Regions from separate parts of the Bacillus nitroreducens genome, predicted to be linked through region 3. Evidence: riboswitches for the same ligand, from Rfam matches in the RefSeq annotation. Region 3 holds a riboswitch; each other region holds the start of a gene.
What was found. Region 3 has a riboswitch for S-adenosylmethionine ahead of ACWPVE_RS09615 (aliphatic sulfonate ABC transporter substrate-binding protein). Riboswitches for the same ligand answer to the same signal wherever they lie in the genome.

Region 1 (10,377 bases), 1.7 Mb from region 3:
GCAACAAATCATTGGAGAGATTATTTTTATTTGAGATAATCAAAACCTGTGAAATTTTACTCATGGTAAAATTTCACAGGCTAATTCATGTCAATGAGGCTACGTAAACTAAATAAACATTCCAGCAATTGATGCGCTTAATAAGGATGCAAGCATCCCAGCAGCTACTGCTCGTAATCCCATTCTTGCAATATCGGAACGTCGAGTTGGCGCGAGACTACCTAATCCACCAAGCAAAATAGCCATAGAACTAAAATTTGCGAATCCACATAATGCAAAACTAACCACTATGACTGTTTTAGCGGAGAGTTGGTCAATTTGTGGTGCAAAAGATGAATAAGCAACAAATTCATTTAAGACAAGTTTTTGACCAATGAAACTTCCAGCTGTGATCGCCTCTGACCACGGTACACCTACAGCAAATGCTATTGGTGAAAAAATGATTCCCAAAATACTTTCAAGACTTAATGCGTTATATCCAAAAATGCCTCCAAGACCACTTAAGATTCCATTTATTAAAGCAATTAGGGCAATGAAAGCTAGTAGCATTGCGCCAACATTTAACGCAAGTTGTAAGCCATCACTCGCTCCTCGTGCTGCTGCATCTATCACATTGACGGAATCAGAGTCTTTTTCCATTTTATATTCTTTAATATGAGTATCCTCAGTTTCGGGTAGGATAATCTTTGCTAAAATAAGTCCAGCTGGCGCAGCCATAAAGCTTGCAGCTAAAAGGTATTCTAAGGGTACACCTAATAAGGCATAACCTACAAGCACTGATCCCGCAACAGAAGCAAGACCGCCTGTCATGACGGCAAACAGTTCCGAGTTCGTCATTTTTTCTAAATACGGACGGATGACGAGAGGTGCTTCTGTTTGGCCAACAAAGATATTAGCTGCAGCAGACATTGATTCAGTAATGGAAGTTCCTAATAGCTTTGATAGGCCTCCTCCAATAATTTTAATAAACCATTGCATAACCCCAAGATAATATAAAACGGAGATCAATGATGAAAAGAAAATGATAATGGTTAAAACGTGAAATGCAAAAATAACACCAAATTCATCTGAATTAGACAGGGAGCCAAATAGAAATGAGATACCTTCATTAGCGAAATTAACAATATCCTGCACTCTCATTGTAAGCCAATTAAGTCCAGCTCTTCCTGCCTCCCATTTTAAAACAATAAAGGCAAAGCTCAATTGAATTAGTAATCCCAGTAGGATTGTACGTGGGTTTATTTTACGACGATTGTTTGAAAATAGAAAGCCTATCCCAAGAACAACCAATATTCCGAATATCCCCCAAATGATGTTCATAAAATCACCTCTAGAGGTAGATTTATCATATTTAGACAAGAATATACGAAAAAAAGTTTGTAATAGGACAGGCTTAATCTTTAGTGAATGACTGCTTCTTCATTATATGGTTGGTCAAAGCCTGCATATCCAGGTATGGACCATATTCCGATTTCTGCTCGTTTTGCTTCTTCCATTGCAGAGATATATTCATCAAGGTATTTTTGATCTTCGTAAATATAACGAACGGTGAGTAGGCCTTCTTTTAGCATCATTTCTTGGATGCTCTCTCCATTTGGTAGAAATGCGTAGACAAGTAAACGATCATATCTATCGCGGCTATTGCCTTTGCCTAATTCGAGAACAATTTCCTTGCCTTCAATTAGATTATTTAAATAATCACGGGCTTCTTCGGCATATGGCATCGGTCCACCTTTTATTTCACTAGAGTCCACGAGTAAAAATCGCAGCGACTCTTTTTTTCCGTTAACAATAGCTCTACATGTATCTCCGTCATAACATGTTTCAATTTGAGCTGATACAACTTTATCTTCATTAACTTTGTCAGGTAATTTTGTTAGGACGTCCGATACATTTTCAATTTCTTCAGCGATTTCTATGACATTATTAACTGAATCACTTATGTCTTTTAGCTCCTGAGAATCAACACTTTCGCCTATTTGTCCAGCCTTTTCTGTTAGTTTTTGAAAATCTTTTAGATTATTAGAATTTGCACAAGCTGATAGACATGTTATACATAACAATAGGATTGATGTTTTTACTATACTTTTCATGTTATCTCCCTTTACAACCTTTACTATGTTACTAATTAATCATATGAAAAATCCCGATAAATTCAAGTATTGAGTTGAAAAAGAATCTCCCGAGAATAATTGGAAGATATATGAAAAATACATATTTCAATTCACGATCAAAATGGTAAAATATTCTACATGTACAATAGGCAAGGATTGAGTTCTTTGACAACATTGGAGGAAAATGATGATTGAAATAATGGATAAGTTACAAGTCTTTTTACCAGTTAAAGCAATTGCGAAAAAGTCTGAGTTTGATGATGGAGGCTATGAGATAGTTGATGCAAGAACGAATGTGGAAATTGGAGGTTATTCCATTAACGAAAATGGAGAACTTATTGGATTTTCATTATTTGAAGAACCATCTGCAGGCAAACTTGCGAAGGAAGAAATCGCAGCGATTGCGCAAAAATTTGTGGACACCTTCTATCCGGGTCAAACGGAATATGAGCTTTCTGGAATCCTTGATTTGGATAATCCCTACATGATTACTTATGAAAAACGAGATCAGAAATACGGAATCTTTATCCATAGTACTGGACTTACAGTATCTGTATCGACATCCGGAGAAATTACGAGTTTTTATTGTGATGAGGAAGATTACGAGATTCGTTATTCTGATATTGTTGTTTCAGAAAAAGAGGCTTTAGAGAAATATATTGAGGCACTTGATTTTGAGTTGAACATTCAAAAGTTTGATCGTGATGTTTACGAGAATGGTGATAATCAATACCATCTTGCCTACAGTGTGATCGAGCATACGATGGAGATTCCTGTTGATGGCTCTGAAATCTCGAGTATACGAGAAGGGTTTGAATTGGATTCACCGATTGAAAAAATCGAGGTTCCTAATGATAGCATATATGAGTTAATCGGTATAACCAATGCATATCAGCTCTTAGGCAAACAAGTTAAAGAGGGTTACCGAGTGGAAATATGGTCTATGCATGATGAGGTAGAAGAGTATACATTCGACATGGATGAAATTGATGATCATGTTATCAAGCTTTGTTTTGATGAAAAATCGAATAGGCTTCTTCAGGTCGTAAGTGGTGAGGAATCTGCAAATGAAGGAGTAAAAGTCGAGTTAGCAAGTGCGAAGGAACGGGCATTGGAAATGATGTTTACGTTATTTCCTGATACACATGAAAGGTATCGATTAGAGGTATTTGAAGACGAGAATGGAGAATTTGATGAGGAGATGGAAGACACAGAGGAAGAGGATTTCGGAGACGAGGAATTCACTAATGATATATGTGACGAGGATGAACTCGAGGATGATTGGAGCGAGGAGTTAATAGAACATGAAGATACCTATACCTTTTATTTTCATCTCCACCATAATGGGGTCCGAGTAGATGGGCATGTATCATTTATTTCTGTAGGGAAGTATACTGAGAAAATCAAGCATGTTCAATTGGATATTCCAGATGAGGCCCTCTATAAAAAGCTACCAACATCACCCGTGATCTCGAGAACGGAAGCGAAGGAAATTTATAAAAAACATCTGAAAATGGAACGTATGTTCATCCGAGAGTATAATGATGATGGAAAGTCTATATATACACTCGCATATGTCCCAGATTTTCCTACTACCGTTGGCCATGTACGTGCAATTGACGCGGTTACTGGAAAAGCAATGTATGTAGACGTAGGAGATGCGACATTCTTTAATTAATGAAAATGGTTAGAAAACATCGCATTATTCCTAGCCTCTGACGAAGCAAGTTTCATTAACGGTACAGTTATAACAGGAGATGCTGGGTGGACGGCCTATTAGATAAGAAAAAAAGCTTGGGTGTGACGTTCCCCCAAGCTTTTTTCTTATTTATTTGTTCATCCTGCCACGATGAAAATACTAGACTCCATGAACATGTAAGTAAGCCTTAAAAGTTTTTCCATCGGATCGACCCTTCTCCAGTGTGAGGGTGACCTTTCGTTTGGATTTTAAAGTATTCATGTTCTAATTCGCACAGTGATAGTTCAAAGAGATGTTTTCCATTTTTTTTATAATGATTGGACTCAATCAACTTCCGAATCATTTCATTTTTGCGTTTTTCAACCGTTTCTTTTAATAAGGCCATAATAATACCTCTCCTTTCGTAATTGGCAAATGATAAACCATAGATAAGATAAGAAGAGGTTTTTTTTATTTGATCTTAACCTCACTTATCTTTCAAGCATGTTAGCTTGCAGGATTTAGCACAGTATTCTAAGAATCTGTTGCTGAGGTTTCACAGGGCCAGTCCCTCCACCTCTCTTGATAAGTTTATAATTTACTTATAGTATAATCATATTATTCCGATATGTCTACTTTAATTTGTGTTTTTTTCAATTAAATGTAAAATCATTGTAACAATTTTGATTGTCCTATTGGATTGCAATGAAAAAATACCAATGATTATACCGTAGGGGAGTCTCAAAGAATAAAGAAGAGACAAGTCTCTCGAAACCGAATTGGTTTGACGGACTTGTCTCTTTTTCACTTACTTAATCTTTAGTTGATTTCCAGATCTTAGTTTTCTCCGACAACTGTGAATCTTGAGTTGATATGTTTTGGGTTTTCGATTTCGTCAACGACTGCAATAGCGAAGTCGGCGTAACTGATATAGCTTTCACCCTTTGAGTTCACAAGTAGGTTATCCCCTCCAGCCACATAACTCCCAGTTCTATTTCCTTCTGGATCGAAAACAGCGGAAGGACTGATGAATGTCCATGTGATATCAGATGTTTCTTGTAATTCTTTAAAGTTTCGTGCTTGACCTTTTGCTGTCGGCTTAACGAAATCTGGAAATTCTGGCGTATCGATAAGTTGAACGGTTTTTGCCTCATCCACATAAAGACTACCTGCGCCACCAACCACGATGATTCTTGTATTTGTTCCTTTCACCGCTTCAATTAAGGCGTGGCCCGCATCAACATGTGCTTGTTCTTCTCCAAGGGGGGCACCAAAAGCATTTACCACAACATCGAGATACTCAATATCGGTTGTTTTTAAATCTAAAATATTTTTTTCAATTACTGCCACTTGTTTGTTTTGTATTTTAGAAGCATCACGAACAATTGCTGTAACGTCATGTCCTCTTTCAAGAGCTTCTTTCAATATCAGACTTCCTGCTTTCCCACTTGCACCAATGATTCCAACTTTCATGATAGATAACCTCCGATATGATTTAACTTGTAATTTATCTTGTTACATGTAATGATTATAGTTACAGGTTATGTTAAATGTCAACACTTTTACCTTTTAAGGTATAATAGGGAATGTACAAATATGTATCGAATGAAAGAAGGGGGACAAACAATGTCCATCAGTAGTCGATTTTCTGTTGGAATTCATATTCTATCCCTTATTCACATGAATGATGAAGGCGAGAGTTCTTCAAGCTTTCTAGCCTCAAGCGTGAACACGAATCCAGTGGTGATTAGAAAAATAATGGGAATGTTAAAAAAAGCGAACCTTATTGAGGTAAATCCAGGTGTTGCGGGTGCAAAGCTAGTAAAGAGCCCATCAGAAATTACGATGTTAGATGTTTATAAAGCAGTCGATGTCGTACGTGCTGGTGAGCTTTTTAGTGTGCATGACAATCCAAATCCATCTTGTCTTGTTGGAAAAAATATTCAAAATGCCATAGAACCTCTATTTGCACAAGCACAATTTGCAATGGAAAAAGTTCTAGCAAACGTAACTCTAGAGGATATCATAGATGGAATGAATCTTAATGGGACGTAAAGGTAGGGTATCAAGAGAAAGTGGTTCATGTTGATACTATATAAAAAACTGGACTTCCATTATTTTGGAAGTCCAGAAAATGTACTCCGCCATGATGTGTAAGCACACTTCTTGGTTTTTATTTGAATGTAAAGGGCATAAAAAAATACTAAAGTTCAATCTTCATATCTGCTTGGTTATACTCCATTATCTCTACTTTCTCCATTATTTTTATATTCTGCGGTACATCATTTATGAGTTGTTCATAACTGCTTTGCAACTCTTTTTCAAACAACACACCCGATTTATCTATTTTTAAGTCTAGTTTGAAATTTTTGTAGGTGATATTTTCAAAGTTGGATAAAGCAGTTTCAAAAGTACTAATTACGTGAGGACCAGCATCTGCTTCTTTCGCCTTGTCCAACTGTTCGTTTATTATGGAAATATTGTTCTGCTTAAGGGTTGATAAGAATGAATCATTATAAATAATTGTATAACTCATTCCATCGCTTTCCTCTATTTTCTCAACTTTTTCAATCTGTTTCTCATTCAATTCCAGATTCATTAAGGATTCCAGATAATCAGGGTATCCAGCTGCATCGTCATTTACGATTTGCCACTCCAGTTCTTCAGTTAATGGTTTATTCTCATTATCAATAAACTGATAATCCTCATTTATTAGTCCAAAACGCTGATATTGCTTTCTATCCTTTTGAATAATAGCTGTAAGAGTTACATCTTCTCCTTCGCCAAGCACTAGATCTGTTTGCCAATCAATATAATCACCATTAACAACGAAGATTCCATTCGTTATTTGAGTTGTATTTTCTTCGTTTTCATTTTCTACAACATATGTATAAGAGAATCTTCCATTTTCTAATTGTGTTGTTTTATTACGTGCATCATTAACGTTTGATAAGTGTTCTTGAACATCATTAGTTGAACAAGCAGTTACGATAAACAATAAAACAATAAATATACGTAGAATTCCATTTTTAAATGTCAAAATGCCCCCTCCAGTTTGTGCACTATTCTAATTAGTCTATCTATTTACGGATAAATAGTAAAATAGTTTCACATATTGAACTAATCTGTAGTTGAATAAACATACCTAAATACTAATCGTTCTATCATGGAGTGTTTTCTTTACACTTTCTTTATACTTTTCTAGTCTATTTATTTATACATACTACCTATACTAAGCTTATCAACACCTGAAAGGATGACAGTTATGTCTGATACAATTCTTAAAGCAACGAACGTTTCGAAAATATATGGAAAACACAGGGCACTTGATAAAGTATCAATTGAAATAAAACGAGGGATGATTTACGGATTGATTGGTGAAAATGGCGCAGGTAAATCAACATTCATGCGGACGGTAATGGGATTAATTACGATTGATGAGGGATCGATTGAACTGTTCGGAGAAACAGGGACGAAAGGGTTACAACGTGCACGTCGTAAAATGGGGCAATCCATTGAAACACCAGCGCTTTACCCTGAATTAACAGCTCGAGATAATCTACGAGTTCAAGCAGCAAATGGTGGAGTAAGTGACCGAGAAATTGACGATTTGCTTCAATTAATGAACATTAGTAACACGGGTAAGAAGAAAGCAAAAAACTTTTCACTAGGAATGCGTCAACGTTTAGCGATTGCCTCAACCTTGATTACTAACCCTGAATTTTTAATTTTAGACGAACCGACAAACGGACTAGATCCATCTGGAATTGTCGAGATGCGAGAGATTATTCAACGATTGGTAACAGAACGTGGAATCACCGTACTGTTATCAAGCCACTTACTTGATGAGCTCTCCCAACTCGCGACACATTACGGCATTTTACATGAAGGAAAACTTATTCGTGAATTTTCAAAAGAAGAGCTAGCACGAGAAACACGCAGGTACATTGAACTAGAAACAACAGAGGTTGAACATGCAATCGTAGTACTCGATGAATTAGGAATCAAAGATTATCAAGTCGTGAATGGAACGGAAATTAATATCTATGAACGACTGGATGATGTTGCTGCAATCAATCGTTCACTAGTCTTAGCCAAGGTGAATGTTTCTCGAATTGGCACAACTAGACAAAAACTGGAAGACTATTTTTTACAATTAACAGGGGGAACCACGAATGCTTAATCTTTTAACAGCCGAGAGAATCAAATTAATCCGAAGTCGAAGACTGTGGATCGTTCTTAGCATCTTATTTATACTTCCTATTTACCAAGTTGTGAATAGCGTAATTTCCGTGAATTACGGGGCAGAATTAGTTCAAGCCAAAGACACAGTTATCAATGGAGCAACGGGTATATTAATGATGGAGAAGAATGGATTTACCATTTTATTTATTATAAGTGCCTTTATCAGTTTTTTTATTGGAGAAGAATTTCAAAATGGAACCATTCGAAATGCATTGTCACTAGGACGCAGCCGTACTCATTACTATCTGTCAAAATTTATGATTGCGGCACTACTTACTCTCATTGGTGTAATGATCCTAACAGCGCTAGGTATGATAAGTTTCACAGTAGCATTTGGGTTTGGTGGAGTTGCGGAAATTGATCATTATTATAGCTATGCGATAAAGACGTTTTGTACACTTTATTTACTTATCTTAGCAAACGTATCTATTTATATGATGAATAGTTTCTTAACAAAAAACAGTGGTATATCAATGGTTTGGAGTTTTCTATATACAGTTGCGACAGCATTTTTACCTACTATGTTTTTACAAACAGAACATTTTAAGCATCTCACATTCTGGTTTACGGAAACTTTCTTGAATTATTCAGATTTCGCAAGCCCAGTAGATATAGCAAGATATCCGGAGATGGCATTAGTAAGTCTTATTACAATCGTGTTATCATCAATTATAGGAATCTTTTTATTTAATCGAACAGATATTAAGTAGGTAGGATAGCTATGACAACCATTTTAATCATTGAAGACGATATGGCGATACATTCACTTATTAAAGATACATTGGAGCTCAATCAATATCAAACTCTCAGTGCATACTCAGGGACGGAAGGGAAATTGCTGTTTGAACAAAATCAAGTAGATGTGGTTCTTTTAGATTTGATGCTTCCCGGGATGAATGGAGAAGAATTTCTTCAGGTAATTAGAAAACACTCTTTCGTACCTGTAATTGTCATTTCTGCAAAAAATGACCAAGAGTCAAAATTAGACCTGTTGACGAATGGGGCAGATGATTATATCATCAAACCTTTTGATGTAAAGGAATTACTAGCACGTATTCATATTCAATTACGGCATGCTGAGAAAGCCTCAATTAGTCAGATGAAAGAAATTCACTATAAAAATATCAACCTCAATCTGGACACACGTGAAGTAAAAGTCAACGACAAGCACCTTCATCTTACTGGACGTGAATATGCGATTCTTCTACTTTTTCTAGAGAATCCACAAAAAGTGTTTAGTCGCGCTAATATTTATGAAAGTGTTTGGCAGGAACCGTTTTTTGATAGTGATAAAACGATAAACATGCATATCAGTAATTTACGAAATAAACTCAACCATGAAGACACAAACTACATTAAAACAGTATGGGGTATTGGGTTCAAATTCGATTAGATAATGGAAAGGAGCGTGAATGGGATGTGGGGATGGATTTTTGTCTTACTATCATTTGCGCTTCTTTTTTATCTTTCTTTTTTAAAAAGGGAACTGCAAAAACTTAAAAATGAGGTCAAACACCTTCCAACAAATGCGAGCTTTGGAAGTAGGCTTTCTCTTGATTTCCGTGAGCAGACATTATTGGAGTTTGTCGATGAGTTGAATCAAATGATTGATGTCTTTGAGGAAAAAAATCATCGAGCAAAGCAAATGGAAGAAAATGTGAAACTATCAATCGCTGGGCTTTCTCATGATTTACGAACACCACTTACGTCGATCAATGGCTATGTTCAACTTTTACAAACGACGACGGATGAAGCTAAACGATTACACTATCTAAAGATTATCGAGCACTCCGTCAAACGACTAATCGAAATGACGGATCACTTTTATGATCTCGCAAGGATTGAAACGAATCAGCGTAAAATGGCATTAACATCGATTTCTCTTTCTAACCTAGTAGAAGAAATCTTTTTGTCTTTTTATGAACAATTTGAGAAAAAAAAGATTGAACTACATTTTCCTGAACAAAAGAATGATCGACAAGTTATTGCTGATAAATTAATGCTTACACGTGTGATTCAAAATATTGCGCAAAATACGTTACGATATGCGGAAAGTCAGGCGATCATCAATTATAAAAATGAGGACAATCATCTCCTTTTTAACATTAAGAATGACATTAAACGAGATAGTCAGGTTTCGGTTGAAAAGGTATTTATGCGTTTTTATACAGAAGACGCTAGTCGATCAAATACAGAAGCAAGTGGATTAGGGCTCTACTTGTCTAAGAAGCTTGTTGAAAAAATGGATGGAGAAATGAAGGCTGAGTTAAATGGAAGCTGGTTTATCCTTACCATTCAACTTCCAATCAGGGATCTAGGCTCTTTATCTTAGTGGAGAAT
Region 2 (10,377 bases), 770 kb from region 3:
TTTCTTCAATAAATTTAGTAATCTCTTCTGATCCTAAAACCTCTAGTAATGTTTGAATCGCATCACTATTTTCCTCACCTTGAGGAACCGCAATAATGTTCACATAAGGGTTATCCTCTGGAGATTCAACGATTAGAGCATCTGTAGTTGGATTTAAGTCAGCATCTAGTGCATAGTTACCGTTAATTGCAACTAGGTCTCCTTCTTCTCCCTCATACACTTTTGTTAGGAGCGCTGCATCAAGTTCCATTTCAAATTTAAGTTCTTTTGGATTTTCAACGATATCATCAGGAGTTGCACTTACTTTTTCAATTCCTTCTTTTAATGTAATAAGCCCTTCTCTTTCTAACATTGCAAGTACGCGGCCATGGTCAGCAACTGAATTACTCATAATTAATGTTGCGCCATCTGGAATCTCATCTATAGATTTGTATTTTTTTGTAAAAATACCAATTGGTTCAATATGAACGCCACCAGCGTTTACAATTTCGTAGCCTTTTTCTTCAACTTCTTTATTTAAGTAAGGAATATGTTGGAAATAGTTTGCATCTAAGTCGCCTTCACTTAAAGCTCTATTCGGAATTGCATAATCAGTAAATTCCTTAATATCTAACGTAATTCCTTTTTCCTCTAATAGAGGTTTTGCTTCTTCTAAAATCTCTACATGCGGTACTGGTGTAGCTCCGATTGTAATGGTTACATTTTCGGATTCTCCTTCAGCTCCACCGTTGTTGTTTTCTTTTGTTCCTTCTTCATCTGCTGTTCCACATGCAGCAAGTGCTAGTACAAATGCTACTACTAGAATTGACTGTAAAAACTTCTTCATCGAGTTTTCCCTCCATTTTTATCGTTTATCTATTATAGAAGTGAGAATATCACCTATAAGCTGAATGATAAATACAATGACTAATATTAATATAGTTGCTACAAAAGTTACATCTAAGTTTGAGCGGTGGTATCCTTCCAAATAGGCCAATGTGCCCAGACCACCTGCACCCACTGTTCCTGCCATTGCTGTATAACCAACTAGCGCAATAGCGGTAACGGTGATACCCGAAATAATCGCTGGCAAAGATTCAGGTATTAAAACTTTCCAGATGATTGTCGTTGTCGTTGCACCCATTGATCTTGCTGCCTCAATCACACCTTTATCAATCTCACGAAGAGCAATTTCAACCATTCTTGCATAGAAAGGTGCCGAACCTATAATTAATGCTGGTAGTGCTCCTTTTACACCTAACATCGTTCCCATAATAAGACTGGTAAACGGAATTAGTAAAATGATTAAAATAATGAAAGGAATGGAACGAAAAATATTAACGAATGATGCAATAACAGAGTTCAACACTTTATTTTCCCAAAGATTTCCCTTAGAAGTTAAGAACAGTAATAATCCTAAAATAAGTCCGAATATAAAGGTTAAAACAACGGATATCCCCGTCATACTCAATGTTTCAAGCGTCGATTCCCACACATTTTCCCACTTTACGTTTGGTAAGTATTTTTCCATCATTGGCTCAGCACCTCCACTTCAACCTGTTGCTTACGGATGTACTGGATAGCCTGTTCAATTTCATTAGTATCCCCATTAAAATGTACAAACAAAGTTCCATAAGATCCACTTTGGGTTTGTGAAATTTTTCCTTGAATGATTGTAACACTCACTTCATAACTTCTTATTACATCCGTAATTAGTGGAGTTTCAGCTGCCTTTCCAACAAAGGTTAATTGCACGACCTTTCCACTTGAATACTGCTCCAAGAGGTGTTCGATCGTCTCCTTCGTTTCTTCAGGTTCTGTAACTTGTTGTACAAAACGCTTTGTAATATTAGCTTTAGGCTTTTTGAACACTTCAAGTACTTTTCCTTGCTCAACTATCTCTCCGTTTTCCATGACTGCGACACGGTGACAAATTTTTCGAATCACATGCATTTCATGGGTAATTAACACAATCGTTAACCCTAATCGTTGATTTATATCAACCAGTAAGTCTAATATAGAATCCGTTGTTTCTGGATCTAACGCAGATGTTGCTTCATCACAAAGGAGTACTTTTGGATTGTTGGCAAGTGCTCTTGCAATCCCTACTCTTTGCTTTTGTCCCCCACTTAGCTGAGATGGATAAGCATTTTCTCTGCCTTCTAATCCTACAAGCTTAATTAGCTCTGCTACTCGTTTTTCTCGCTTTGGTTTTGGCACCTTTGCGATTTCAAGTGGAAAGGAAATATTTTCGCGAACTGTACGGGACCACAGTAAGTTAAAGTGCTGAAAGATCATGCTTATTTCTTTTCGAGCTTCTCGTAATGCTTTACCTTTTACGGTCGTAATGTTATGACCTGCAACCATAACTGTACCATCTGTTGGGGCTTCAAGCCCATTTAATAAACGTATAAGGGAGCTTTTACCTGCACCACTGTAACCAATGATTCCAAATATTTCTCCTTCATTAATTTCCAGGTCAATATTGTTAACGGCTGTAACCGAATTTGTTTTAGATTGATAAATCTTTTTCACATTTTTAAGTGTTATCATATCGTCACACCTTCTATTCATCGAAATGCGCTGACCCCATCTATCGGCGACAAGGATAAGACGAGCACTGACAGAAGGTGTTTCTTACCTTCCGTAGCGATTGACTTAGACCAGAGACCCGATGGCGCCTGTAGCTATACATCTCATAAGACTTTGTTTAGTTTATGCGAGTAAGCAAATAATTAAAAAAGAAAATAAAAATGCCTTCCTGCTAAAGAGAGCAGAAAGGCACCATAAAATGAATTCCTTCCTCTCATCTTCCAAAGCTATTGCTTTGTGTGAATTGGCACCTTTTCAACAAATGTTGACGGTTGCTGGGTTTCATCGGGCACATCCCTCCACCACTCTAAATAAGAGTATCTAATCTATTTACTTTTAAACGTTCATTCTAAACAATATGAAGGTTATATTATCATCAGTAGCAATTGCTGTCAATGGAAATGGTGTGACAAAATTTATCCATTTACTTTAATGCGTTTTCTGCAGTGTAAGCTGAACTTGTACCGTTCGCTATTTTAATAGCTTGTTCTAAGTCTTCTAATATATCATCGATATTTTCAATACCGATAGATAAGCGAACTAAGTCTTCTGTTGTACCAGATGCCTTTAAGTCTTCTGAACTTAATTGTTGATGGGTGGTGCTAGCTGGGTGAATGATTAGGCTCTTTGCATCACCGACATTTGCAACATGTGACCAAAGTTCAACACTGTTGATTAGTTTTTCACCAGCTTCTCTTCCACCTTTGATACCAAAGATAACAACGGATCCTGCACCTTTTGGTAGATATTTATCAGCTAATTGTTTATTAGGATGATCCTCTTCACCAGGGTATTGAACCCATTCAACACCTGGATGGTTTTTAAGATAGGAAACTACCTTTTTTGTGTTTGCAATATGTTCTTTCATACGAACATGTAATGTTTCAAGACCTAGGTTAAATTGGAATGCATTGAATGGACTTAAAGCAGCCCCAGTATCACGAAGTAGTTGAACTCTTGCTTTAATAATAAAAGCGACTGGTCCAAGCGCTTCAGCATAGACTAAATCATGATAGCTTGGATCTGGTGTTGTGAAACCTGGGAATTTCGGTGAATTCCAATCAAATTTACCACCATCTACAATAATTCCTCCCATTGTTGTTCCATTACCTAATAGCCATTTTGTAGCTGAATGAATAACAATATCTGCCCCATGCTCAATCGGTCTGCACAGATATGGAGTAGAAAAGGTATTGTCAACAATTAATGGAATCCCTGCCTCATGAGCAATATTAGCAACGGCTTCAATATCAAGGACATCTAAACTTGGATTTCCAATCGTCTCTGCAAAGATCGCTTTTGTATTTGGAGTTATAGCTTGACGGAAATCCTCTGAGTTAGTGGGTTTTACAAAATGCGTTTTAATTCCATACTTAGGAAGCGTATTTGCGAATAGGTTATACGTTCCACCATATAGTGTAGAAGCTGATACAATCTCATCTCCAGCACCTGCAATATTTAGAATAGCTGTCGTGATTGCTGCCATTCCACTTGAAACAGCCAACGCACCGACCCCACCCTCTAATTGTGCAACTCTTTCTTCAAATACAGTTGTTGTTGGATTATGAATACGTGTATAGATATATCCATTCTCTTTTAAACCGAATAGATTTGCTGCATGCTCAGTTGTATTAAATTTGAATGCATTAGATTGATAGATTGGTACAGCTCTAGCACCTGTTATTGGATCTGCTTCTAGTCCTCCATGTATCGCAATTGTTTCTGGTCTATAATTCTTTTGTTTTTCGCTCATTAGAATCTCTCCCTATTTTTTAATAAATAAAGGCTGTTTGCGCAGACATTGTTGTTATATTTACCAGGTAGTTTTTACACGATATCACCCAAACGACACTACAATCTTTTAGAAAAGAGTAGAAATAAAAAACCTCTTCAATAAGAAGAGGGTGTATGTATGATTTCTCTTCTTATCTTTCAGACTTATAGTCTGTTGGATTTAGCACCGTGTAAGTTACCGGTTGCCGGGCTTCATAGGGCCATTCCCTCCGCCACTCTTGATAAGATTAATATTTAATTTTAATTTCTTATGAATTAATACGATGGTAACCCTTTTTCTTGTATAAGTCAATATTAATTATTAGAAAAAAAGCTAAATTCACAATTTCCTGTTATTTGTCATGTAAACACAAAATTAGACAGTATTATTAAAAATACAACAAACTATATTCCTAATTGCCCAGGAAATACGTCATATTCTGATGGATTACCACATAAAATCGCAATTAAATAACGCCAATTAAGGCGTTGTTTTATTCTTTAGAGATGACCTCTAATAAGTATGGGATCGATCGAAATGCATAGTACTTCTCCAATGCCAGCCCTTCTTTAATACGCATTAAGCAAGGTACACTTTCAATTTGCCATTCCACTGCTTTTTGAGGTAAATAATTGAGATCACTTTTCCCGATTATTACATGAGGGAGTAATTCATCCACTACTGTTATCATTTTAGATGCAACTTGGCAAGTTCCGCACATTGGTGTATATAAATAAAGCCAAAATTCTTCTGTATTGGCAAGTCGATCGTTAATTTCTCTTTCATTCCATTCTTTCATCTTATACTTCAACCTTTATATTTGTTTTGCATCATATTGTAACACGATTTTTAAAGTAATGTATCATCCATGCTTATATCTCTATAATAAATATTCTGCATGTACGTCTATATTTGCTGATAGAAGAACTGTTGCAATATGCTGTTCAGGGGCTGTTGCTACTTCACGATATGATTTATCGATAAATAAATGTCGTGCTTCAGGAAATTCGCGTTTAAATTGCTTTCGTAGTTTTTCTCCAGCACGATCAGCGTCTACTAATATATAGACATCCTTATTAAACAAATGCTCGATTAGTTCATCTAATCTTGATATACTAATCGTTCCATTCGTACAAATGATTTCAACCGGCTCATTCACAACTGTTTCTACTTTCTTTTTATCGGTTCTCCCCTCAACAATAATTACTTTCTCAATATCGTCAAAAGCCACCATTTCATCACCTTATTTCGAGTGTACATTTTATCTGTTATTTCTTTCTATTCGATGTGTACAACTGCTTTTCCTTCATTTTATAGAAAAGATTAAAGATTGGTGAATCACATGGAAACATTGTGGAAAAAAAGACAGTGGGTTTCCACTGTCTTTAGCACCAACCATTTTCATCATCACAATCGACATACTTCATATCTGGGTTGGTCGTTACATCTGCATAGGTAAAAATTTTATTTGATTCCTGCTCAAATCCTTGCTTTAGCTCATATTGTGCACCTTGACTCGTAAATCTAATCTTACCAATAGGTTCCTTTTCTACAAATAATGTCATTTCATCATTTCCAAGTTTTCCAATGACTCGATCAGTCACTTCAATTCGTGTTCGTTTCAATACCATTTTTAAACACCCTTCCATTGTTGGTATTTAATTTTAGAGTGTCCATTCAGCGAAACTTCATTCTGTCAGTTACCACACAGAAAAATACAATTAAAAAGAGCTGGTAATGAAATACCAGCTCTTTTTGGAAAATCAATCTTCATTTATCATTTCTTCGTACTGTTCAGCTGTCATGAGGTTCTCAACATCACCAGCATTTGCAGGCTCTACAACAATCATCCATGCTTTTTCATATGGAGATTCATTGACGAATTCTGGGCTATCATCAAGATCTTCGTTAACCTCAACAACTTTACCACTAAGTGGAGCATAAAGCTCAGATACTGTTTTAACGGACTCAACGCTTCCAAATGGCTCATTTGCTTGAATTTCGTCACCAACCTCTGGAAGTTCAACGAATACGATATCTCCTAACTCAGATTGTGCAAAATCTGTAATTCCAATGCGTATTCTATCTCCTTCAACTTTTACCCATTCATGTTCTTCAGAATAACGTAAATCTTTAGGTGTGCTCATTTTGTACCCTCCATTAAATCGTTATTTTATGAATTAGTTCTTGCTATTTTGTTGAGAATCACTCAAACAAAATTATGTAAAAGTCCTTTGTAAGGTCTTACATCCAAAACTATTAAGCCCAGGTTTGTTTAAATTGATCTTCTTTAAACCCAACCGTAACCTTACTTCCATCGGTAGTGAGTGGGCGTTTAATAAGCATTCCATCAGAGGCTAATAGATCTAGTAATTCATCCTCTGTTGATGTACCAATTTTATCCTTTAAGCCCAGTTCTCGATACTTTTGACCACTTGTATTAAAAAATTTCTTTAATTCTAATCCACTATTTTGATACATTTCTTTTAATTGCCCTTTTGAGGGTGGGTTGTCTACAATATGAATCTCCTCGAAATCAATCTGGTGTTCCTCAAGCCATTTTTTCGCTTTTCGACAAGTTCCACACTTTGGATACCAATAGAATGTTAATGCCAAAATTCTCACCACCTTACCTAAAAAAATGCGCAAGCGCCCTGAAATCAAATACTTTTAGAAAATACCACTCCTGTGGCGAACATGGAGGTCAGCACATCCTTGAAAATGCTTTACATTTACTTCGTGTGATGCAAATGCTCTCGAAGCCCTCCTTGTCCTATGGAAGTCCATAAGCATAAGAATAACTAGATAGAATGCTGCTTTTTAAATAAGGCTGTTTTCACAAACTTTGTTGTTATTGACACAATTGATTTCCGCTGCAGGTGGACGCTTTCCGCTGCAGGTGGACGCTTTCCGCTGAAATCGAAAGATTAGTTTTAACCAATAGCAACAATCTTTTAGATAAGAGCCTTAAATAATCTTAACAATTTAGCTAGACTAGAGAGCGCCTAGGCGCTAAGCAAATCTAGCTTACCTACCAAGATTATTTTAACATATTGGATTTTGAATTTAAAATAATATTGGTACTACCACTAATTGATTTCGACTTCTAATCAGTTAATCCTGCTTAAAAAATAAAATCTTTTAAAGTAAAAGAAAAAGCCCCAAAGGAGCTTCTTCTAGTCTAATATTAAACAGTATACTTTTCAGCCTCAATAAGGTTACCAGCAATCTCACGTTTCTTCGCAATAACATTAATAGGAGTAAAGCGAGTAAGTTTTCGTAAGGCTGATGTCATCATTCGTAATACATCGCCTTCTTCTGTTGCCACAAGGGTTTCCTTCGCATGGGCTTCTATTTCATTAAATGCCTCTTGAACAAATACTTGGGTATAGAGTATCTTTTGCTGGTTTTTTTCTTCCCCAGATTTATTAATTGCTTTTTCTGTACGTAGAACCACGGATTCCATCGCATAAATATTTGCTGCAATATCTGCGATATTCGCTAGAATCTCTTGTTCTTTCTCTAGCTTAGGTCCAAATTTTTGTGCAGCAAGTCCTGCTATCATAAGACCGATCTTCTTTGCATTACGCACTAAGTATTTCTCTTGTTCCAGAAGACCTTCGCCTACCTCTTCAGGCATGAGCATCATAAGCTCCTCCTGAAGCTGTGTTGCTTTTTCAAGTAAAGGTAATTCTCCCTTTAATGCCTTGCGAAGGAATGTTCCAGGTACTAATAAACGGTTAATTTCGTTTGTACCTTCAAAAATTCGGTTAATACGGGAATCGCGATAGGCTCTTTCAATTTCATATTCCTGCATAAATCCATATCCACCATGTATTTGGACACCTTCGTCTACCACATAATCTAAAACTTCTGTGTTGAAAAATTTATTGATCGAGCACTCGATAGCATATTCAGCGATTGATTTTGCTACTTCTTTTCCATTATTTACTTCTTCATCTGATAATTGCCCCATGCGATCCTCGAAATAGCCAACTGTACGGTAAACACTGGATTCAGCCGCATAAATTTTTGATGCCATGTTCGCTAATTTTTCCTGAATTAATCCAAATTTAGAAATTGGCGTTTTGAATTGCTGACGCTGGTTCGCGTATTTCACAGCCAGCTCAAAGGCACTCTTTGCACCTCCAACTGCACCAACTCCAAGCTTATACCGTCCAATATTTAAAATGTTAAATGCAATAATATGACCTCTTCCGACTTCACCTAAAAGGTTTTCAACTGGTACCTGTGCATCTTCTAAAATTAAGGTACGTGTTGAGGAACTCTTAATCCCCATTTTCTTTTCTTCTGCCCCTGTTGATACTCCAGGAAACCCTCGCTCTACTATGAAGGCAGTGAATTTTTCACCATCAATTTTTGCATATACGATAAACACATCTGCAAAGCCCGCGTTTGTAATCCATTGCTTTTCACCATTTAATACATAGTGAGTACCTTCAGCATTTAATTTTGCAGTTGTTTTTGCACCAAGTGCATCGGATCCAGAACCAGGCTCAGTTAATGCATAGGCAGCAAGTAGCTCGCCAGTAGCTAATTTGGGAAGATATTTTTGTTTTTGTTCTTCATTTCCGAAAAGAACGATCGGAAGTGAACCAATGCCGACATGGGCACCGTGAGAAATGGAGAACCCTCCTGCTCTTGCCATTTTTTCCGCTATTAATGCGGAGCTTACTTTATCAAGACCTAGTCCTCCATATTCTTCAGGCACGTCTACTCCTAATAACCCAAGTTCACCTGCGCTTTTTAAAAGCTTTACAGACCGATCAAATTCATGGTTTTCAAGATGCTCTACTTGAGGAAGTACTTCATTTTCAATGTAGTCCTCTGTAGTTTTTGCAATCATTTTATGTTCATCAGTATAATCTTCTGGAGTAAAGACACGCTCAGCTTCTAAGTCCTCAATTAAAAAGCCCCCACCTAAAACGACTTTATCAGTTGCATTTGACATTTTGTTTCCCCCTATTATACGTGAATTGGATAGGCTAACCAGTTAAATTAGCCAATTATTTAAGCTAATAATTCAAATACTCCAGCGGCTCCCATTCCACCGCCGATACACATTGTCACAACACCAAATTGCACGTTGCGACGCTTCATTTCATGCATTAATGTCAATGTTAATTTAGTACCCGTACATCCTAGTGGATGGCCTAGTGCAATTGCACCACCGTTTACATTTACTTTTTCTTCATCAAGTCCAAGTTCACGAATGACTTGAAGTGATTGAGAAGCAAAGGCTTCGTTTAATTCAAATAATCCAATATCCTCAAGCTCGAGACCCGCAAGTTTTATTGCTTTCGGAATAGCTGCTACAGGTCCAATACCCATTACTTCAGGTGGGACACCAGCCACTGCAAATGATCTAAATTTAATGATAGGAGTTAACCCTAGACTTGCAGCTTTTTCTCGGTCCATTACCATAACAGCTGCCGCACCGTCGCTAGTTTGGGAAGCATTTCCTGCTGTTACTGAACCAGTAACCGAGAATGCTGGTCTTAATTTTGCTAGGACATCAAGATTTGTATCTTCCCTCACACCTTCATCCTGCGAAAATTTAACATGCTTTTCAATTAGTTTATGATTTTCATCAACGTGACGAAGTGTGACATTAACTGGAACAATCTCATCGACAAATTTACCCGCTTTAATGGCTGAGGCTGCCTTTTGATGACTTCTAACTGCAAAAGCATCTTGGTCTTCACGACTAATTCCGTACTTAATCGCAACTTGCTCTGCTGTGTGGCCCATTCCCATGTAATATTCTGGCGCTGTTTCCGCAAGTTTTGCGTTTGGTCGGACAACATGACCCATCATTGGTACTAGACTCATAGATTCAGCTCCACCAGCTATCGCTGTATCTGAGTGACCTAGCATAATTTTTTCTGCTGCATAGGCGATTGATTGAAGTCCAGATGAGCAATAACGATTGATAGTGATTGCTGGAACCGTGTGGGGAAGACCTGCTAATGCTCCAATATTTCGCGCCATATTTAAGCCTTGTTCTGCCT
Region 3 (10,377 bases):
CGATTAATAGTGAAAGTGGAAGAATTGAATCCATTCAATCAGTGGTTGCACATGAAGGCTCAGGTCCACATGAAAGGCAGGAGAAGCCTCATACCCATTTTTCAGGTTTTACTCCAGATGAAAAATATGTGGTAGCAGTTGATTTAGGTATTGACCAACTTATCACCTATGAAATTCAGGAAGAAGGATTAAAAGAGGTAACTCGTTTGTCTGTAAAACCAGGAAGTGGACCAAGACATATTGCCTTCCATCCAAATGGAAAACATGCATACATCATGACTGAGCTAAGTAATGAAGTGATTGCTCTTTCCTATGACAGCAATAACGGTAGTTTTACTGAACTACAATATATATCTACGATTCCTGGAGATTTTACTGATAATAGTCAAGGAAGTGCTATTCATATTTCCAAGGATGGGAAATTTGTGTATGTCTCTAACAGAGGACACAATAGTATCGCAGTCTTTCAAGTAGATGAAACTTCAGGTAATCTTACACTAGTAGAAAGAGTTTCATCAGGAGGAGATTGGCCACGTGATTTCGTTTTTGATCCAACTGAAAAGTTCCTTGTAGGCTCTAATCAAGAATCAAGTAACCTTGTACTTTATTCAAGAGATTCGGACACAGGAAAATTAACCCTACTAGATTCAGATATAACCGTACCATACCCTGTATGTGTGAAATTTTTAAATGTGTAAAACCAGTAAGGACCTTAGCTAAATGGCTAAGGTCCTATTTCATTTTATATTCCTAGTGTCCAGCATTCATAGTTGGGTTTCAAATGGGGAATACTATAAAAAAACATTTTAGAATGAAGGGGACTTACTAGTGGAAGATAAAACCAAGATTCCGTTAACAGCAGCGGAAATGTCAACCTTATGGATGCAGTATCTGAATGACTCATTGGCCGAATGTGTAAGTAAATATTTTGTTCAGACAGTAGAAGATCCTGAAATAAAACCAATAGTGGATAAACTTTTACACACATCGGGGTCACATTTGGATACGATTAAGCAGATATTTGAAAAAGATCAATTCCCAGTTCCTGTTGGTTTTTCAGATGAAGATGTCAATCCAAAAGCCCCTAGGTTATTTTCAGATATATTTATCACCAGGTATTATCGTCAAATGTCAATTTTAGCAATGGCTTCGAGTAGTGCTGCATTGGGGCTTGTCACTCGTCCTGACATTGTTGAGTTTCATAAAAAGGTATTAGAAGAAAGTGTAATGGTACAGGATTTATTACGAGGGGTTATGCTAAAACAAGGTACCTATATAAAACCACCATATATATCTGTCCCTGAGAAGGTCGATTTTGTTGAAAAGCAAAGCTTTCTAACAGGGTTTTTTGGCGATAAACGAGTCGTTACGGCTCCAGAGATTACGCACTTGTATGTAAATATTCAAACGAACTCGATAGGAAAGGCGCTTATGGTTGGATTTGCCCAAACAGTAAAAGATCCAGAAGTGAAAGATTATCTAGTAAGAGGAGCTAAAATTGCACAAAAGCATGTTGATACTTTCAGCCATTTCCTGCAAAAGGATAACCTATCTGCACCAATGACTTGGGACTCCGCTATCACAAGTTCAACTGAGGCAGTTTTTTCAGAAAAGCTTATCATGTTTCATGTTTCTGGGATGGTTGCAGCTGGTATAGGTAATTACGGAATGGCAATGGCTGCAAGTCCGAGGAGAGATTTAGGGGTAAAATACGCATCGTTGCTCCCTGAAATTACGGCCTATGCTGAGGATGGAGCTAAGCTTATGGTTAAAAATGGCTGGTTAGAGGAGCCTCCTCAAGCCGATGATCGTAAAAAACTTACTGGAAAATAATGAACGACTGTCAACAAGCAGTCGTTTTTTGCTTTTTTGAAATACACATCTTATTTTAGAAAAACTACTATAAATTTACAAATTTAAATTGATTAGTAGATTGTTAATATGCTACTATACTAATATAATAGGAAGCGTTTTCAATGATAAGATGGTGGTAAATGTCCAAGGAGAGGGTAATGATGGAGTACAATCAGGTAAGGAAAAGAGAGAGAGGTACAAGAAGAGAGTTTGTATACTCGTATCTCTATGATCAAATTATTAATTTATCGTTAAAACCAGGTACACCTATTTCAGAAAGTGAAATTGGGACCCAGCTAAATGTAAGCCGAACACCCATTAGGGAAGCACTGATACAACTTGCAAAAGAGAGTTTAATTGACATCAGGCCACAAATTGGGACGTTTGTATCATTAATCGATCCAAAGATAATTGAGGAATCAAGATTTATGAGAAAGGCCATCGAGTTAGCTGTAATTCGTGTTGCAACAGAGAAGTTAACCTCTGAAACATATTATAAATTAGAAAAAAATTTAATTATGCAAGAAATAGCATTAAGAGAAGGAAATTATAAGGATTTTTTGGCATCTGATGATGAATTTCATGAACTCATCTATAAAGGCTCAGGAATGGATCGTATTTGGCAAGGAATTGACCAAATGAATGGACAGTATAAGCGAGTAAGAATGCTCCGCTTAATTACAACAGTGGCAAAAGATTGGGAAGAAATTTTAGAGGAACATAGATCAATTTTTAATGCCTTAAAACATCACGATGTTGAGGCTGCAGAAGCAACTGTAGAAGAACATATTACAAAAGGGATTGCCCATATGTACGATTTTAAAAAAGAAAAGCCAGAGTATTTTAAAGCAGAAACAGTAACCGTCTAAAATAAAACCCACTCATCTAGTAGAGTGGGTTTATTCATTTTGGCTTAGTTCATATCTTTTTGAAGTTCTTCCATTTTACGCGCAATTAGTGGATAAAAGTATTTTTGGGCACTAGTTGTAGAATTACCTCCAAAGAATCCAGTTCCTGGGCAGGTCTTCACATTGTATTCGGGACCTTTATCTAGTACTCTTTCTCCCGTTCGTAAATCCCACCAGTGGTGGTATGTGATACTATTAATTGAGGGGGTTAACCCAAATTTTAAACTTAAAACCGCATTGACGTAAATAATGGTGTCACTATGTTCCTTTGTCATGACATCTTGGCCTATATCAAAGTTTCCAACGTGCTCAATTGCGATACCAACAGAGTTAGCCTTGCTACCTATTGTGCCTTCAGGAGCAATGGATAATGGCCTTGAAACAACCACTTTCCCATCTGGAAACGTAGTAATGTTTTGAGCGATATGTTTCCACCCCATATGAGTTTTATGGAACTCTTCCATGCCTTTTACTAGTTCAAAATGGTTAGTACCGTTAAAACGGTTATAGTCTGGAATCCATGTATGGTGTTGTTGAATGAGTGATATTTTTCGTTTGATATTTTGATTAAAGAGCCAATCTTTAAATTCTTCTTTCGTCATTAAGATATGTTCCCCTTGCATGTTCATTTGTTTTGGAGGAATTTTAAGAATCTGACCTGGGAAGACATTCTCGGATGAAAGCTTATTAGCTCGTTTTATCAGTTCTGGTGATGAGCGAAACTCCGATGCAATTTCTTGTAGGGTATCTCCTGCAACAACTTCATAGGTTACGGGAACCCAAAGTTTCTGACCGACCACTACCCTATCTAATTGAAGGCCATTGGTGATTTTTAATTCATCCACTGTGGTTTCAAATCGTTTCGCTATCCCTGGCAATGTATCACCAGCTTGGATGACATAAATAGGATTTGGAGTTGTCGCGTTTGTTACAGTAGGTAAAAATAAGAGACTGAAGAAAAGTCCAATTAGTATAGTCATTTTTATTTTCATAGCATGTATCCTTCCATCATTTGATATGATTAGTTTGTAATAGAAGCTTAATATTATGCCCAAAAGGAGCTTCATCAGGTTCTTTTCATTTTTTAGAGGAAATTCATGTCAGAAACAGAAGTAGTACTACGAAGTATATAATATAAATCCGTTTCTTTATTGGGAAAAGGCAATGGACGTGAGGAGGAAAAAGTCATGTTAGAGTTTGAACCATACATAGATCAGTTTGCAAATATTAAGGTAGTAGGTGTTGGCGGCGGTGGAAATAATGCGGTCAATCGAATGATTGAAGCCGGAGTAGAAGGTGTTGAGTTCATTGCGGTAAATACAGATGGACAGGCCTTAAATCAATCAAAAGCAGAAATCACAATTCAAATAGGGGCATCATTAACACGAGGACTAGGTGCTGGAGCCAATCCACAAATCGGAATGAAGGCTGTTGAAGAAAGTGAAAGTGAGATTGAGGAAGTATTAAAAGGTGCGGATATGGTCTTTGTTACGGCAGGCATGGGCGGTGGTACAGGTACTGGGGCAGCACCTGAAATTGCACGAATTGCAAAAAAACAAGGTTCATTAACAATTGGTGTCGTTACCAGGCCGTTCCGTTTTGAAGGGCGCAAACGAGCAGTAAATGCAGATGCTGGTATTGACGCAATGAAAGAAGCAGTGGACACGTTAATTATTATTCCGAATGAAAAGTTATTGGAGATTGTTGATAAGCGCACACCGATGATTGAAGCATTCCGCGAAGCTGATAATGTTCTCCTTCGAGGAGTTCAAGGGATTTCCGATTTAATTGCTGTACCAGGATTGATTAATCTTGATTTTGCTGATGTAAAAACAGTAATGTCCCATAGAGGTACAGCTTTAATGGGAATTGGTATGGCAAAAGGGGATGGTCGTGCGATTGAAGCAGCACATAAAGCAATCAATAGCCCATTGCTAGAGACATCAATTAGTGGAGCACGTGGTGTCATTTTAAATATCACAGGTGGCAGAAACTTGAGCCTCTTTGAAATTCAAGAAGCAGCAGATGTCATTTCATCTGCAACACATGAAGATTTAAACATGATTTTTGGGTCTGTGATTAATGATAATTTAAAAGATGAGATTATCGTGACCGTAATAGCAACAGGTTTTACGGATAACTAAGAGAAGAGTAATAACCCCCACAGCGCTGTGGGGGTTATTTTACAGTTCTTACGGAAGTAGATAGCCAGCTGCTTGGAAAATGCTGTACCAATCTTCACGCGTTAGATTTACTTCACTTGCTTTGACAGAATCCTTTAAGCGTTCTAAATTCATGGTACCGATAATAGGTTGCATGTTGGCTGGATGACGTAAAAGCCAAGCAATGGCAATCGTTGTATTAGAAACACTATATTTTTCTGCAATTTCATCAATCTTTTGATTCAACTCAGGGCATTTTTCATTGCCAAGAAACGGTCCTTCAAAATAGCCATATTGGAACGGTGACCAAGGTTGAATTGTGATGTCGTGTAATCGACAAAAGTCGAGCACATCTCCATCGCGGTTAATGGATTGATCAATCTGCATATTCCCAGTAACGCCACTTGCAATCATATGAGCATTTGGAATACTAAGTTGCAGTTGGTTCGCAACAATGGGTTGCTTGACATATTTCTTTAGTAATTGAATTTGCATTGGTTTTTGGTTAGACACGCCGAAGTTTCGTACTTTACCAGAGGACTCCAATATATCGAATGCTTCCGCAACCTCTTCAGGCTCAACAAGGGCATCGGGACGATGTAAAAGCAATACATCTAAATAATCTGTTTTAAGTCTTTTTAAGATTCCATCCACAGAGTTTAGGATATGCTCCTTTGAAAAATCAAACATACCTTCTCGAATCCCACATTTGGATTGAAGAATGATCTTTTCACGAACATCGTCATTCATATGTATCGCATCAGCAAAGATTTCCTCACACTCTCCACTCCCATAAATATCAGCATGATCAAAGAAGTTTGCTCCAAGTTCTAAAGCTGTTTGAACAAACTTTTCTGCTTCTGGTTTTTCTAAAGAATTAATTCTCATACAACCTACTGCCACAACTGGTACCTCGAGTGTACTGGTTCCAAGTTTTATTTTTCGCATGAATGAACCTCCTATATTTGTACTGATATTACTGTTTCCTCTTTCTAGTCTACATATTTCAGTTTCGATTGGAAAGTCTAGAAAAAAGGAGGGTTTGGAATGAAACGGAAAAAGCGTGTGTTCATGCTGCTATTACTAACATTTCCACTGTTGTTCTTAATGGGGTGCGAAGACGACAAAGAAAGACCAGAAGTAGGAGAGGATATTGAGGAAATCGGAGAAGAAGACGAATTGGTGATGGCAAAATTGATGATAAAAAAAGAAAAATAAAAAAGTGCTCCTCCATAAGTAGGAGGAACACTTTACTTATTATGCTACATTTGCTGCTGTTTTCGTCGTTTTTCTTTCATTCATACGTTTTGCTAGGTAAGGTATTGCAAATCTGTCTACTCCGTAGTAGTATGTTGCAGCGCCTGCGAATAAGAGAATAACAGCTACTGTATAAAGTACTGGGTTTGTGCTAACTGTTCCAGCAAGTAAGAAGTTTAAGTTCATGAATGCACCTGCAATTAATGCTGGGATCGTTGCAGCACCTAAGATTAAACCAAGACCGACTAGAACTTCACCCCAAGGAATTAGTACATTGATTAATTCAATGTTTGGAAGAGCAAAGCCTTCAAGGAATCCTGCATACCAAGCTTTTACTATAGGAGCTTCGCCACCAGCTTTCGCGATTGCACCTTGGATGAAGCCACCTGCGTCAAACTCTCCAGTTACTTTACCAAAACCAGCTTTAAGCCATTGAATTCCTAACCATACACGTAATACTGTCCAAACAACTGCCATTATTGGTCCTTTTAAGAATGTTTTCATTCTAATCTCCCCTTATTTTAAATTTGTGAAATTATTCACAAGTTGTAGTAAAAAAATATAAGTTCGTAAGTAAGCTGCCAGCTTTTGTAGTAGTTTGTGAAATGTTTCACTAACTTTCTACACTCTTAATATACAACGGTTTAACAATAAAAACAATAGGTGTCACAAATATGACATAAATGTTTTTTTAGGTCTATTTTTTCTATGTATACATAAGATTAGAAGGTGGAAATAAACATGTAAGTAAATATTTTGATTAGGAAAAATATTTTAAAAAGTATTTGACTTTAGGAAATACTCATACTATAATCCAATCTATACAGTAAAGCACAGAAACGTATTAATTGAATAAAGGACTCTTATCCAGAGCGGTGGAGGGACATGGCCCTACGAAACCCGGCAACCTTCAAGAGATTATTCTTGAAAAGGTGCTAATTCCATCAGGTACGATACCTGAAAGATAAGAGGAGGATAAAAATCCCTCTTCTTATTAGAAGAGGGATTTTTGTATAACTAGAGTATTTGATGGTTGCAAACGCATTGGTATAATTCTTAGTTTTTATATAAATATACTAGGTATTTCTGTGTGAACCACATCATGAGGGCTGATACATACTAGAAGTCAATGTAAAAATAGTAATTTAAAGGGGAGAAAAAGGAATGAAGAAAATAAGTGTCATATTTATTGCGGTATTACTATTAGTGGGAATTGTTGGGTGCTCAAATAGTGCAAGTAAAGCAAGTGAAGGGAATGAAAAGCCAAAGAAGATCACATTGGATTACGCCTTTTATTCCCCGACAAGTCTTGTGTTAAAGGAGTTTGGTTGGGCTGAGGAAGTATTTGAAGAAGAAGGAATTGAGGTTGAATTTGTACTTAGTCAGGGAAGCAACAAAGCATTAGAATTCTTGAACAGTGGAAGTGCTGACTTCGGTTCATCTGCAGGAGCAGCCGCTTTAATGGCGAAAGCAAACGGTGCTCCAATTGAATCAGTATACCTTTATTCAAAGCCTGAGTGGACAGCATTAGTAGTAAATAAAGATTCAGATATTCAAAATGTAAGTGATTTGAAAGGGAAAAAAATTGCTGCAACCATTGGAACGGATCCTTATATTTTCTTATTACGTGCCCTGAGTGAGGAAGGACTAAGCCCTTCAGATGTCGAGATTGTGAATCTACAGCACGGAGACGGTGCAGCTGCCTTATCATCAGGTCAAATAGATGCTTGGTCAGGACTAGATCCTCATATGGCAAGAGTTGAACTAGAAACAGATGCGAAACTTTTCTACCGAAATGCTGACTTTAATACGTATGGAACCCTAAATGTACGTTCTGAGTTTGCGGAAAAGTATCCAGAATATGTTGAAAAAGTGATTGAAGTATATGAAAAGGCTCGTGCTTGGACATTAGAAAATCCGGAAGAAGCAACAGAAATCTTAGCAAAAGCGGCAAATATTGATCTTGAAGTCGCGAAAAAACAATTTAATGAACGTAATGATTTTTCAAATCCAGTACCTGGAGAGATTCAAATTGAGGCATTAACGGAAGCGGGTAAAGTTCTCCAAGAACAGGATATTATCAAAAAAGATGTTGAGTTAGATAAATTAGTTCAAGATTTAATTAATCCTACGTTTGCGGAAAAGGTTATCAAACAATAAAGGGAAGTGCCATGCTTTTGTAAAGCTCAAGAAACCATCGGTCTCTGCCATCTAATCCAACTGCTTAAAGAGAGAAACTTTTGTAAAAGCGACTGTTGTGATGGTTACGGAATGAACGGCACCTTGGGCTTTCTAACTATTAGCACTCCCTTGATAGGGGGATATACGATGAGTACAAAAGGTGAAACGCTCTCAAGGCAAATAAAGGTAAAACCAAAGCGTGAGTTTGCTTTAAATGGAAATGTAAAAATAGTCTTACTAGGTAGTATTATTCCTGTGATTTTACTCGTGATTTGGCAGTATTTAAGCCATATAGGTGTCCTAGAAGCGCATCTAATGCCAGCTCCAACAGTTATCCTAGCAAAAATAGTTGAATTTGCAGGAGATGGAAGTCTTTGGGGACACATTGGAATTACCTTATATCGAATCTTTTTTGGTTTTCTGATTGGGGTCGTTGCAGCAGTCATATTTGGTTCTTTGGTCGGCTATTTTAGGGTCGCAGAACAATTACTGGATCCAATGATTCAAGCATTCCGCTCTATTCCGTCTCTTGCATGGGTACCACTGTTTATTCTTTGGATGGGAATTGCAGAACCATCTAAAATTACACTTATTGCAGTCGGTGTGTTTTTCCCAGTGTATTTAAATATTGTATCTGGTATACAAGGTGTCGACCGAAAATTAATTGAGGTAGGGAGAATCTATAATTTTTCAACGTTTGAGTTAATCAGAAAGGTCATTCTACCAGCTTCACTTCCCTCGTTTCTAGTTGGAATTAGAAGTGGATTAGGATTAGGGTGGATGTTTGTTGTTGCTGCTGAATTGATGGGAGCGAGTCAAGGAATTGGGTATTTGCTTGTAGTTGGTCAAAACTCATACTCTCCTGAAACGGTCATTGCGAGCATTGTACTGTTTGCCATATTAGGTAAAATAACAGACTCCATTTTAAAGAAAACAGAGGAAAAAACACTACACTGGCAGGATAGCTTTACGAAGAAAGCCTGAAAGGATGAAGAATAGATGCTTGCAGTTCAAAATGTTTCACGAACTTTTTCGAACGGTACGACAGGGTTTAAGAATGTGAACTTTGAAACTAAAAAAGGTGAAATTATAGGGGTTTTAGGTACAAGTGGATGTGGAAAAAGTACGTTATTACGGGTTCTATCGGGACTGGATTCGGATTATACAGGAACGGTGAAAATCAGTGGTGACACAATCAACTCTGTTCATGAAAAGGTTGGAGTCATTTTTCAGGAATCACGATTAATGCCATGGTTAACGGTACTAGAAAATATCTCTTTTGGTTTAAGGAAGGATAACCAGAAAATTGAAAAGGCACAAGAATATATCAGACTAGTAGGATTGCAAGGCTTCGAAAATCATTACCCAAAGGATATTTCAGGTGGGATGGCACAACGAGTATCAATCGCTAGGGCTCTTATCACAGCTCCAGAGGTGTTGCTTTTAGATGAGCCGTTTAGTGCTCTTGATGCATTTACAAAAATGCAACTGCAAGATCTACTGCTAACCATCTGGGAGAAATATAAGTCGACGATGATTTTAGTTACACACGATATTGATGAAGCCTTGTATTTATGTGATCGGATTATTGTTTTAAAAGGGCAGCCAGGGGAAATCTATCAAACTATTCAAATTAAGGAACCTAAACCAAGGTCCCGCGGGGATGTAGGATTAGCACAACGAAAGGCAGAAATCTTAACACTATTAAGTTAACGAGAGGGGATAGGGAATTGACAGCGACAAAGTTGGACATCATTAAACCTACTGAAGGAAACTATAATCTACAAAACTATGATAAAGTATATCAACAATTTTCATGGGAGGATGTAAAAAAAGAATTTAGTTGGTACCAAACAGGGAAAGTAAATATGGCCTACGAATGCATTGATCGTCATGTTGACGATGGATATGGAGAAAAGATCGCCCTTCACTATATAAATGGGGATGAAGAACAATCGTATACGTTTCGGGATATAAAAGAAAAGACGGACCACCTAGCAACTGTATTGAAGAAT

Region 1: it holds a riboswitch for S-adenosylmethionine, as region 3 does, so the genes downstream of both, ACWPVE_RS17920 (Fur-regulated basic protein FbpA) here and ACWPVE_RS09615 (aliphatic sulfonate ABC transporter substrate-binding protein) in region 3, are expected to answer to the same signal.
Region 2: it holds a riboswitch for S-adenosylmethionine, as region 3 does, so the genes downstream of both, ACWPVE_RS13230 (O-acetylhomoserine aminocarboxypropyltransferase/cysteine synthase family protein) here and ACWPVE_RS09615 (aliphatic sulfonate ABC transporter substrate-binding protein) in region 3, are expected to answer to the same signal.

What each region holds. Positions count from the first base shown of each region.
Region 1 is NZ_CAXHYI020000003.1:2,870,190-2,880,566, forward strand. Features, by position in the region: gene ACWPVE_RS17900 (NupC/NupG family nucleoside CNT transporter) at 109-1,320, opposite strand; gene ACWPVE_RS17905 (thermonuclease family protein) at 1,401-2,093, opposite strand; gene ACWPVE_RS17910 (YcdB/YcdC domain-containing protein) at 2,302-3,792, shown strand; partial or broken gene ACWPVE_RS17915 (3-ketoacyl-ACP reductase) at 3,802-3,894, shown strand; gene ACWPVE_RS17920 (Fur-regulated basic protein FbpA) at 4,001-4,198, opposite strand; SAM riboswitch class I at 4,281-4,384, opposite strand; gene ACWPVE_RS17925 (NAD(P)-dependent oxidoreductase) at 4,630-5,265, opposite strand; gene ACWPVE_RS17930 (Rrf2 family transcriptional regulator) at 5,419-5,847, shown strand; gene ACWPVE_RS17935 (hypothetical protein) at 5,996-6,832, opposite strand; gene ACWPVE_RS17940 (ABC transporter ATP-binding protein) at 7,058-7,975, shown strand; gene ACWPVE_RS17945 (ABC transporter permease) at 7,968-8,747, shown strand; gene ACWPVE_RS17950 (response regulator transcription factor) at 8,759-9,430, shown strand; gene ACWPVE_RS17955 (sensor histidine kinase) at 9,455-10,369, shown strand.
Region 2 is NZ_CAXHYI020000003.1:1,944,284-1,954,660, reverse strand. Features, by position in the region: gene ACWPVE_RS13245 (MetQ/NlpA family ABC transporter substrate-binding protein) at 1-826, opposite strand, end outside; gene ACWPVE_RS13240 (methionine ABC transporter permease) at 845-1,513, opposite strand; gene ACWPVE_RS13235 (methionine ABC transporter ATP-binding protein) at 1,510-2,532, opposite strand; SAM riboswitch class I at 2,783-2,889, opposite strand; gene ACWPVE_RS13230 (O-acetylhomoserine aminocarboxypropyltransferase/cysteine synthase family protein) at 2,996-4,324, opposite strand; SAM riboswitch class I at 4,494-4,593, opposite strand; gene ACWPVE_RS13225 (thioredoxin family protein) at 4,839-5,144, opposite strand; gene ACWPVE_RS13220 (toprim domain-containing protein) at 5,226-5,579, opposite strand; gene ACWPVE_RS13215 (YusG family protein) at 5,731-5,976, opposite strand; gene gcvH (glycine cleavage system protein GcvH) at 6,109-6,492, opposite strand; gene ACWPVE_RS13205 (arsenate reductase family protein) at 6,605-6,961, opposite strand; gene ACWPVE_RS13200 (acyl-CoA dehydrogenase family protein) at 7,533-9,317, opposite strand; gene ACWPVE_RS13195 (acetyl-CoA C-acetyltransferase) at 9,377-10,377, opposite strand, start outside.
Region 3 is NZ_CAXHYI020000003.1:1,171,101-1,181,477, forward strand. Features, by position in the region: gene ACWPVE_RS09575 (lactonase family protein) at 1-698, shown strand, start outside; gene ACWPVE_RS09580 (DUF3231 family protein) at 829-1,833, shown strand; gene ACWPVE_RS09585 (GntR family transcriptional regulator) at 2,013-2,723, shown strand; gene ACWPVE_RS09590 (LysM peptidoglycan-binding domain-containing protein) at 2,768-3,754, opposite strand; partial or broken gene ftsZ (cell division protein FtsZ) at 3,950-4,900, shown strand; gene ACWPVE_RS09600 (aldo/keto reductase) at 4,955-5,872, opposite strand; gene ACWPVE_RS09605 (hypothetical protein) at 5,972-6,142, shown strand; gene ACWPVE_RS09610 (Crp/Fnr family transcriptional regulator) at 6,182-6,685, opposite strand; SAM riboswitch class I at 7,042-7,152, shown strand; gene ACWPVE_RS09615 (aliphatic sulfonate ABC transporter substrate-binding protein) at 7,346-8,341, shown strand; gene ACWPVE_RS09620 (ABC transporter permease) at 8,510-9,346, shown strand; gene ACWPVE_RS09625 (ABC transporter ATP-binding protein) at 9,362-10,075, shown strand; gene acsA (acetate--CoA ligase) at 10,093-10,377, shown strand, end outside.